Regions from separate parts of the Intrasporangium zincisolvens genome, predicted to be linked through region 2. Evidence: riboswitches for the same ligand, from Rfam matches in the RefSeq annotation. Region 2 holds a riboswitch; each other region holds the start of a gene.

Region 1 (3,252 bases), on a different contig from region 2:
GCGCTCCCGGACCGGCGAGAAGGGCTTCAGTGGCCAGGTCGCAGCGCAGCTGGTCCAGGCTCCGCGGATCCCCGGCGCCGCGCATCCCGCGGGCGGTCGTGTCGAGCCGGCCCAGGACGGCGGCGATGGTCGGGCCGTCCGCCGTGACGGTCAGGTAGCCCATCCCGTCGGCGGTCATCCGCCCGAACACCCCACGCCGCGCCCGCGCGTGCGCCCGGCGCTCCTCCGAGCCACGCGCGTCGACGGCTGCGACCGCGCCGCAGCCGGGCCGTGAAGGTCCGCTGCCCCACGATGTTCCCGTCGCGGCTCGGCGCCAGGACCGCCTCGGCCACCGTCGCGATATCCGCGTCGCACAACATGCTCGTGTCGGAGGCGACCTGCAGCACCCGGTACAGCGACGTCGCCCCCTCGCGCAGCGCCGCCAGCATCACCCGGTGCCGCCGCGGCGCCGTCGCAACCGCGAGCCGCCGCGCCACCTCCCCGGCGCCGACCCCCGTCGCGAGCGCGATCTCCTCGGCCACGACCCGCTCCGGCGACACCAAGCCCGCCATCCGAGCCGCCGACCCGCCCTGCGGCAGCGCCGCGACCTGCTGCGCCTCGATCGAGGCCAGCGCCCCGTACGCCGCGAGCAGCTCGGCCTCCAGCCGCGCCTTGGCCGACTCGAGCTCCTCGATCTGCTCCAGGACCTGCTCCCCGGCCCGCACCAAACCCTCGACCAGACCAGCCGACCGAGCACGCTCAGCCCGATCACGGACGGGGGCGAGCAGCGCTTCCAGCCACTCCGCGAGCTCGGACGGGTCGGCCGACCACGACACGCGAAGCACCCGGAACGGCCCAGCCTCCGGCACATCAGAGGCCCCACGCGGCGATGCGACGTACGGCATCCGGGGCCTCCTCTCGACGCCTGTCCCGTTTGTCCATTAGAACACATGTTCGAATGGAAGGAAAGACCTCTGTAGACCCTGTGGACAACGAGTTCGACTGACGCCCAGGACATCTCGACACGGCTCGGCGTCAACAGCCGGCAACGGCCTGCTCCACGGCCGCCCGAGGGCACGCATCGGGCGTCCACGATGAGGACACGCGCTCCCACCTCGCGGACACGCGTCCGTACACTCGCCGGTAGGTCATGAGTGTCAGCGTCAAGCCCCGGCTCGCTGGCCGGCAACCCTCCCACCGCGGCGGGGTGCCCCGGGTGAAGACCTGGCCCGTCGTCGCCACCCGGCGCGCGGGCAAGCGCGGAGACTCTCTCTCCCGCACCGACCCGTCGGTGCGCCGGACCCGTCCCCTCGGGGCACCCGGTCACCGGCCGCACGAGGACAACGAGGAGAACGACCGATGACCGAGCCGAAGTGGTCCTTCGAGACCCAGCAGATCCACGCCGGGCAGTCCGCCGACAGCGCCACCGGAGCGCGCGCCCTGCCGATCTACCAGACCACGAGCTATGTCTTCAACGACACCGACCACGCAGCAAACCTGTTCGGGCTCAAGGAGTTCGGCAACATCTACACACGCCTGATGAACCCGACCACCGACGTCGTCGAGCAGCGCATCGCGGCACTCGAGGGTGGTGTGGGCGCCCTGCTCGTGGCGTCTGGCCAGGCCGCGGAGACGCTCGCCGTGCTCAACATCGCCGAGGCGGGTGACCACGTCGTCGTCTCCCCCAGCCTCTACGGCGGCACCTTCAACCTCTTCAAGCACACCCTGCCGAAGTTCGGCATCGAGGTCGGCTTCGTCGAGGACCCGACCTCGATCGACTCGTGGCGTGCGGCGATCCGCCCCAACACCAAGCTGCTCTTCGGCGAGACCATCGCCAACCCGAAGAGCGAGATCCTCGACATCGAGGCCGTCGCGGCCCTCGCCCACGAGCACGGCGTGCCGCTCGTCGTCGACAACACCGTCGCGACGCCGTACCTCATCCGCCCGATCGAATGGGGCGCCGACGTCGTCGTGCACTCGGCGACGAAGTACCTCGGCGGGCACGGCACCTCGATCGCCGGCGTCATCGTCGACGCGGGCACGTTCGACTACGGCAAGGACCCCGAGAAGTTCCCGAACTACAACACCCCCGAGGAGAGCTACCACGGGCTCGTCTTCGCCCGCGACCTCGGCGTCGGCAGCCCGCTCGGCGCCAACCTCGCCTTCATCCTCAAGGCCCGGGTCCAGCTGCTGCGCGACCTCGGCCCCGCCGCGTCGCCCTTCAACGCCTTCCTCATCGCCCAGGGGCTCGAGACGCTGTCGCTGCGCATCGAGCGTCACATCGAGAACGCCCACAAGGTGGCGGCCTTCCTCCAGGCGCACGAGCAGGTCGAGCGCGTCGTGTGGGCATCCTTGCAGGACAGCCCGTTCCACGCCCTTGCCGACAAGTACACCCCGCGCGGCGCCGGTGCCGTCCTGTCGTTCGAGATCGTCGGCGGCCTCGAGGCGGGCAAGAAGTTCGTCGAGGCGCTGACGCTGCACAGCCACGTCGCCAACATCGGCGACGTCCGCTCGCTCGTCATCCACCCGGCGTCGACGACGCACTCCCAGGGGCCCGACGCGGACCGGCTCGCCGCCGGCGTCACGCCCGGCCTCGTGCGCCTCTCGGTGGGCATCGAGCACATCGACGACATCGTCGCCGACCTCGAGCAGGGCTTCACGGCCGCCAAGGCCTGACGCGGCCGAAACCCGGGTGTGGCGGCTCGGCACGGCTGGCACCATGTCGGCCATGCCGATCCGCTACCCCGCTCCCCTGCGTCCCGGCGACCGGATCGGCGTGACGTCGCCGAGCTCCGGCGTGTCCGACGCCCTCTGGGGACGCTTCGCCCACGCGGTCGAGTGCCTGCGCGACCGCGGCTTCGAGGTCGTCGTGGGCGAGCTCAACCACGCGCCGAGCCAGGTCAGCGGACCACGCGAGGCGCGCGCCGCCGAGCTCATGTCGATGCTGCTCGACCCGACGATCCGGGCCGTCGTACCGCCGTGGGGCGGAGAGACCGGCATCGACCTGCTCGACCTGCTCGACCTCGACGCGATCGCGGCCGCCGAGCCCACGTGGTGCGTCGGCTTCTCCGACACCTCCACGTGGCTGACCCCGCTCACCCTCGCCACGGGACTGGCGACCATCCACGGGCAGAACCTCATGGACACCCCGTACGCGCTCCCCGACGGCATCCTCCACTGGGTCGACGTCGCCGCCGCGACGCCGGGCGACGAGCTGCGCCAGCACTCCCCCGGCCGGTTCCGCTCCAGCGGCTGGGACGACTACGCCGGCAA
Region 2 (3,252 bases):
TTGATGGTGCGCAGGAGCGTCGACTTGCCCGAACCCGAGGGGCCGAGCACGACCGTGACGGTCCCTTCCTCGAGCCGCAGGTCGATGCCGTCGAGGACGACGTGCCCACCGAAGGACTTGGTGACGTCGCGGAGGTCGACGACCGGTGGTGCCGTCGCGGTGGGGATGCTCATCGGGCCTCCCCCTGGGCGTCGGTGGTCCGGACGCCGACGCCGGCGAGCCGCGACCGCAGGCGCTGCAGCGGCGTCGGGGGCAGGGCTCGCGAGCTGCCCTTGGCGAAGTACCGCTCCACGTAGTACTGGCCCACCGACAGCAGCGTGGTCAGGACGATGTACCAGACCGTCGCCACGAGCAGCAGCGGCACGACCCGGGAGTTGCGGCCGTAGATGACCTGCACCTGGTAGAAGAGCTCCGGGATCGCGAGCACCGAGACGATCGAGGTCCCCTTGAAGAGGCTGATGACCTCGTTGGCGGCGTTGGGCAGGATCGAGCGCATCGCCTGCGGCAGGACGATCCGGGTTAACTGTCGCGTTCGCGGGATGCCGAGGGCGGCCGCGGCCTCGCGCTGGCCCTCGTCGACCGACAGGATGCCGCCCCGGATGATCTCCGCGGCGTACGCGGCCTGGTGCAGGGCCAGGCCGAGGACGGCCGCACCGAGGGCACCGAAGAGGTCGTTCGTCGAGACGCTGCCGAACGAGGGCCCGAAGGGCAGGCCGAAGGAGATCGTCTGGTACAGGTAGGCGATGTTGAACCAGAAGAGCAGCTGGACGATGAGTGGGATCGAGCGGAACGCCCAGATGTAGGTCCACGCGACCGAGCGCAGGAACCCGTTGTGCGACAAGCGCATCGCGGCCAGCACGACGCCGAGGGCGAAGCCCGTCACGGTGCCGAGGACGGTGAGCTGGATCGTCGTGCCGAGGGCGCGCACGATGGTCTCGCTCGCGAAGTAGGCGGCGAAGGTCGGCCACTCCCAGCCCGGGTTGGTGGCCAAGCCGTTGACGAACATCGCGACGAGGACGAGCACGGCGGCGACGCCGACCCAGGTCCACGGGGTGCGCCGCGGGACGACGGTCAGGCCGGTCCCGGCATCGTGGGCGTCGTGGGCGTCGTGGGCGTCGTGGGCGTCCTGGGCGTCCTGGGCGTCGGGAACGGCGCTCGGTGACGGCGTCGCTCGTGGTGGTGTCGGAGCCGCCGGCGAGGCGGTCCGCGGGACGGAGGCGGTGGACACGGAGGTCACGGGGTTCTCCTGGGGACGCGGGGGCACCCGTGCGGGACGGGTGGCGTGGTCGGTGGTCTGCGTCGGCCGCGTCGGGCCCACGGGATCACCGTGCGGCCGGACGCGCACCGCCCGGGCGTCGTCAACCGACGCGGCGGGGGCGGTGGGTCACCGGCGACAGAGCGCGCTGGACACCCGGAGCAGGTCGACGTGACGACGGGCCACCGGGGTGGTCGTCCGTGCCATGACTGCTCCTCGGGTCCGGGACCCGATCCTCGAGTCCGCGCTTGCCGGAGCCCGTCGGGCGCCGGCCAGGTCCTCACCCGGAGCACCCCGCCGCGGAGGAGGGTTGCTGTCCAGCGAGCCGGGGCTTGGCACTGGAGCTCTTGACCTGCCACCGACACTACGGACGGCCCACCCGGTGCGCAAACCTCCCGAACCACCCCTGCCGCCCCCGGCGGCGCATCGCCACCACTCTCGACCCTTCATCGAGTTCCCTTGGCGCGCAGCCACATTCGGCGCTCCGTGCCACCTCGAGCGAAGGGCATAATTCCTACTCAGCGCATCGGATATTGGCCGAGGACTTCTTGAATCCTGAGACGGGGCGCCCGCCCTGGCACCACTCCCCCGGTCCCCGGAGACGCGACAGGGCCCCGGACCAGATGGTCCGGGGCCCTGTCGACGTCAGAGCGTCAGAGCGTCAGCTCAGTTGCCCGTCAGCTTCTCACGGAGAGCCGCGAGCGCCTCGTCGGAGGCGAGGGTGCCCTCGGCGGGAGCCGGCGCGTTGCGCTGCTCGTCGCCGCCCTGGTCGCCCGTCGCGGACGAGTAGGACGTCGAGGTGCTCGGGCTGGACGCAGCCTCGGCGTCGGCCTTCGTCGCGGCGTCGACCTGGGCCTTGTGGGCCTCCCAGCGAGCGTGGGCGTCGGCGTACTGACGCTCCCACTTCTCGCGCTGGGCGTCGAAGCCCTCGAGCCACTCGTTCGTCTCCGGGTCGAAGCCCTCGGGGTACTTGTAGTTGCCCTGCTCGTCGTACTCGGCGGCCATGCCGTAGAGGGTCGGGTCGAACTCCGACGCCGCGACGGCCTGGTCGTTGGCCTGCTTGAGCGACAGCGAGATGCGACGACGCTCGAGGTCGATGTCGATGACCTTGACGAAGATCTCGTCACCGACGTTGACGACCTGCTCCGGCAGCTCCACGTGGCGCTCGGCCAGCTCGGAGATGTGCACGAGGCCCTCGATGCCGTCCTCGACGCGCACGAACGCACCGAACGGGACGAGCTTGGTGACCTTGCCCGGGACGACCTGGCCGATGGCGTGGGTCCGGGCGAAGTGCTGCCACGGGTCCTCCTGCGTCGCCTTGAGCGACAGGGAGACACGCTCGCGGTCCATGTCGACGTCGAGCACCTCGACGGTGACCTCGTTGCCGACCTCGACGACCTCGGACGGGTGGTCGATGTGCTTCCACGACAGCTCGGAGACGTGGACGAGACCGTCGACGCCGCCGAGGTCCACGAACGCACCGAAGTTGACGATGGAGGACACGACGCCCTGACGGACCTGGCCCTTCTGGAGCTCCTTGAGGAACGTCGTGCGCACCTCGGACTGCGTCTGCTCGAGCCACGCGCGGCGCGACAGGACCACGTTGTTGCGGTTCTTGTCGAGCTCGATGATCTTGGCCTCGATCTCCTTGCCGACGTACGGCTGGAGGTCGCGGACACGGCGCATCTCGACGAGGGAGGCGGGCAGGAAGCCGCGCAGGCCGATGTCGAGGATGAGACCACCCTTGACGACCTCGATGACGGTGCCGGTGACGACGCCGTCCTCCTCCTTGATCTTCTCGATCGTGCCCCAGGCGCGCTCGTACTGGGCGCGCTTCTTGGACAGGATCAGACGACCTTCCTTGTCCTCCTTCTGGAGGACGAGGGCCTCGACCTCGTCACCGACCTGGACGATCTCGCCCGGGTCGACGTCGTGCTTGATGCTCAGCTCGCGCGAGGGGATGACACCCTCGGTCTTGTAGCCGATGTCGAGCAGGA
Region 3 (3,252 bases), on a different contig from region 2:
AGACCGATCGCTTCATCGCCTGGGAGATCGGCCAGGGCCGGCACCACGGCCGCGGTCGGGCAGGGGCCACCGGGCAGACCGTGCCCGGGCAGGCCGTACCGACGTCCGCGCCGGCTCCCTCGGCGCCGCCGGCGGGTCAGCCGTCGGGCACCACGCTCGGCACGGCTGCCGACGCCCGGGCCCGCCTGTGGGCCGGCGAGGTCAGCGACAGCCGACGCCGCGACCGCGACGTCACGGGTGCCGCCCGTGGGCGCCTCGTCGGCAGGCAGGGCGCTGCGGCCGGCTCACGACCCGCGCCCGGCGCGCCGTCGGCAGTTCCCGGCCGCGCCGAGGGCACCGGGCGTGTCCGTCTCCCCGAGGGTGCGCGTCAGGCCGCGACCGACTACGTGCTCGAGTCGGTCCGCAAGCGGCTCGAGCGCTGAAGGCCCGGTCGCCGTCGTCCACACCCCCTCGCGCCGAGGGACGCGCGTCCACAGCCGGGGTCTGCAGGGCTGCGGCCCCGACCCGGCCGAGGGCAGCCTTCGGGCATGCCGAAGATCTCCCTGTCCGGACCCGCCGAGCTGTTGACGGTTCTGCCCTACCACCTCGGCTTCCGGCCCGAGCGCAGCATCGTCGTCGTCTGCTTCCACGAGCTGCGCCTCGGGTTGGTGGCCCGGCTCGACCTCGTCGGTCCGGCCGACGCCGCGCGGGCGGCCCAGCAGACCGTGCCGACCCTGGTGCAGGAGCGCCCGAGCCGCGTCGTCCTCGTCGGGTTCGCGGGCGGGCCGGACGAGTCGGGCGATCCGGTACCGCTGCTCGACGCGCTGCGGGACGGTCTCGACGAGGGAGGGGTGACGGTCGGGGAGCGACTGGTCGTCCGCGACGGGCAGTGGTTCGGGCTCGACTGCGACTGCTGTCCGTCTCCCGGGCGGCCCATGCCCGAGCCGGCCGATGTACCGGCCGTCGCCGAGTACGTCGCGATGGGTACCGCCGTGCTCGCCAGCCGCGAGGAGCTGGCCCGGCTCGTCGAGCCCCTCCCACCCGAGGACCCCGACCACGCCGGGCGGCTGGCCGCGGTGGAGGAGTGGGTGGGCCGGCTCGAGCGAGCCGACGGCGGCGGCTCGGTCGCCGACCGTCGGGCCCGCGGTGAGCTCGTCGACGAGGCTCTCGGAGCATGGGTGCGGCTCGTGCGGTCCGGGCTCGACGTCGACCCGTCCCCCCGGGCCGTCGCGGCGCTCGTCGGGCCCCTCGTCGACACGCGCCTGCGCGACCTGGTCGTCTCGTGGCTCTGCCCGGGCTTCCCCGGTGACCACGTCCCCGACGAGCTCGCCACCCGGCTGCGGCGGGCCCTCGACATCCATGGCGGCCCCGGGGCGGGCGCCACGGCCTGGGCCGAGACCGAGGCCCAGACCGAGCGGCTCGTCCTGGCACGCGTCGAGCAGTTGTGCCGGGCCACGCCCGAGGCGTGCGCCGCTCCGGTCCTCGCGGCGACCGCCGCCTACGCCTGGTGGCTCGGCGACGGTGCCCATGCCTCGTTCGCGGCCGACCGTGCCCTGCTCGCCGACCCGGGGCACGTTCTGGCGACGCTCGTCCGGGCAGCTCTCGAGAAGGGCGTCCGCCCGCCCCGGTGCGCCTGAGGAGGCGGCCCGGGCCGGTCCACGGGCTGGACCGGCGGGCGGTGCGTGCGCATCCCGTCGCGTATGGTTGGGAGCAGGTCATGAGCGCCAGCGACAAGCCCCGGCTCGCTGGCCGGCAACCCTCCTTCGCGGTGGGGTGCCCCGGGTGAGGACCAGGCCGCACCGGTATGGGACCGCGGCAAGCGCGAACATCCGAGGAGCTCTCCGCATGACTGTGACCCACCGTCCCGGCCAGGTCACGCGCCGCCCCGTCCGTCCCCCGCAGGGTCCGGACAGAGCGGGCGCCCGAACGGATGCCCGAACGGATGCGCCGGGTGGAGACGGGGTGTGGCGCGACGGCGACCCCGTCGGCCGGCGCCGGTTCGCCGAGCTCGGCGACCTCGAGCTCGAGCGCGGGGGAGTCCTGCCCGGCGTCCGGGTCGCCTACGAGACGTGGGGCCGGCTCAACGAGGCCCGCGACAACGTCGTCCTCGTCGAGCACGCGCTGACCGGCGACAGCCACGTCGTCGGCGAGGCCGGCGGGGGCCATCCGTCGCCGGGCTGGTGGGACAGCCTCATCGGTCCCGGTCAGGCGGTCGACCCCGACGAGTGGTTCGTCGTCGCTGCCAACGTCCTCGGTGGCTGCCAGGGCACGACCGGGCCGGCGAGCCCGGCCCCCGACGGCCGCCCGTGGGGCAGCCGCTTCCCGTACGTCACGGTGCGCGACCAGGTCACCGCCGAGCGGGCCCTGCTCTCGCATCTCGGCATCACCCGTGTCGCCGCCGTCATCGGTGGCTCCATGGGTGGCATGCGCGCCCTCGAGTGGGCGGTCAGCCATCCCGACTCCGTCGAGCGCTGCGTCGTGCTCGCCTCGACGCCGTACGCCACGGCCGACCAGATCGCCTGGTGCCAGCCGCAGCTGCTCGCGATCCGCACCGACCCGCACTTCGCCGGCGGCGACTACTACGACTCCGCGCACCGCCCCGACACCGGGCTCGGCCTGGCACGGCGCATCGCGCACGTCACCTACCGCACGGAGGCCGAGCTCGGTGACCGGTTCGGCCGCGAGGCCCAGCTCGGTGAGGACCCCTTCAGCGTCGGCGAGCGTGCCGCCGGCAGAGGGCGCTTCGCCGTCGAGTCCTACCTCGACCACCACGCCGGCAAGCTCGCCCGACGCTTCGACGCCAACTCCTACGTCGTGCTCACCGAGGCGATGAACTCCCACGACGTCGGCCGCGACCGCGGTGGGCTCGAGGCGGCGCTGGCCCGCGTCACGGCCGACTGCACCGTCGTGTCCGTCGACACCGACCGGCTCTACCCGCCGCGGCTGTCCGACGAGCTCCACGCCGCGCTGCCCGGCGCGACACGCGTGTCGATCAGCTCGGCTTTCGGCCACGACGGCTTCCTCATCGAGGAGGCGCAGGTGGGCTCGGTCGTCCGCGACGCGCTGGCCCGGCGCCGACGTCACTGACGCGCTCGCGGGCTCCGTGCCGGACCGGCGTCGGGGCAGTCCGGTCGTGCCGCTGCCGCGGTGACCCATTTCGGGTACGGTGCGACCACCGGTTTGTTGCCGTACCAAGGAGGTCCGGGAAGTGGCCATCGTCGTCGGATACGTCGCCACCAAGGAGGGACGCGCGGCGCTCAAGCGAGCCGCCGA

The links. Region 2 has a riboswitch for S-adenosylmethionine ahead of RY076_RS23680 (putative leader peptide). Riboswitches for the same ligand answer to the same signal wherever they lie in the genome.
Region 1: it holds a riboswitch for S-adenosylmethionine, as region 2 does, so the genes downstream of both, RY076_RS14600 (bifunctional o-acetylhomoserine/o-acetylserine sulfhydrylase) here and RY076_RS23680 (putative leader peptide) in region 2, are expected to answer to the same signal.
Region 3: it holds a riboswitch for S-adenosylmethionine, as region 2 does, so the genes downstream of both, metX (homoserine O-acetyltransferase MetX) here and RY076_RS23680 (putative leader peptide) in region 2, are expected to answer to the same signal.

What each region holds. Positions count from the first base shown of each region.
Region 1 is NZ_JAWIIL010000005.1:62,537-65,788, reverse strand. It holds gene RY076_RS14605 (serine/threonine-protein kinase) at 27-884, opposite strand; SAM riboswitch class IV at 1,126-1,245, shown strand; gene RY076_RS14600 (bifunctional o-acetylhomoserine/o-acetylserine sulfhydrylase) at 1,339-2,655, shown strand; gene RY076_RS14595 (S66 family peptidase) at 2,708-3,252, shown strand, end outside.
Region 2 is NZ_JAWIIL010000006.1:187,482-190,733, forward strand. It holds gene RY076_RS16860 (amino acid ABC transporter ATP-binding protein) at 1-173, opposite strand, end outside; gene RY076_RS16865 (amino acid ABC transporter permease) at 170-1,237, opposite strand; gene RY076_RS23680 (putative leader peptide) at 1,385-1,462, opposite strand; SAM riboswitch class IV at 1,495-1,608, opposite strand; gene rpsA (30S ribosomal protein S1) at 1,922-3,252, opposite strand, start outside.
Region 3 is NZ_JAWIIL010000012.1:81,391-84,642, reverse strand. It holds gene RY076_RS21430 (YkvA family protein) at 1-422, shown strand, start outside; gene RY076_RS21425 (DUF4192 domain-containing protein) at 528-1,616, shown strand; SAM riboswitch class IV at 1,693-1,807, shown strand; gene metX (homoserine O-acetyltransferase MetX) at 1,825-3,066, shown strand; gene RY076_RS21415 (universal stress protein) at 3,188-3,252, shown strand, end outside.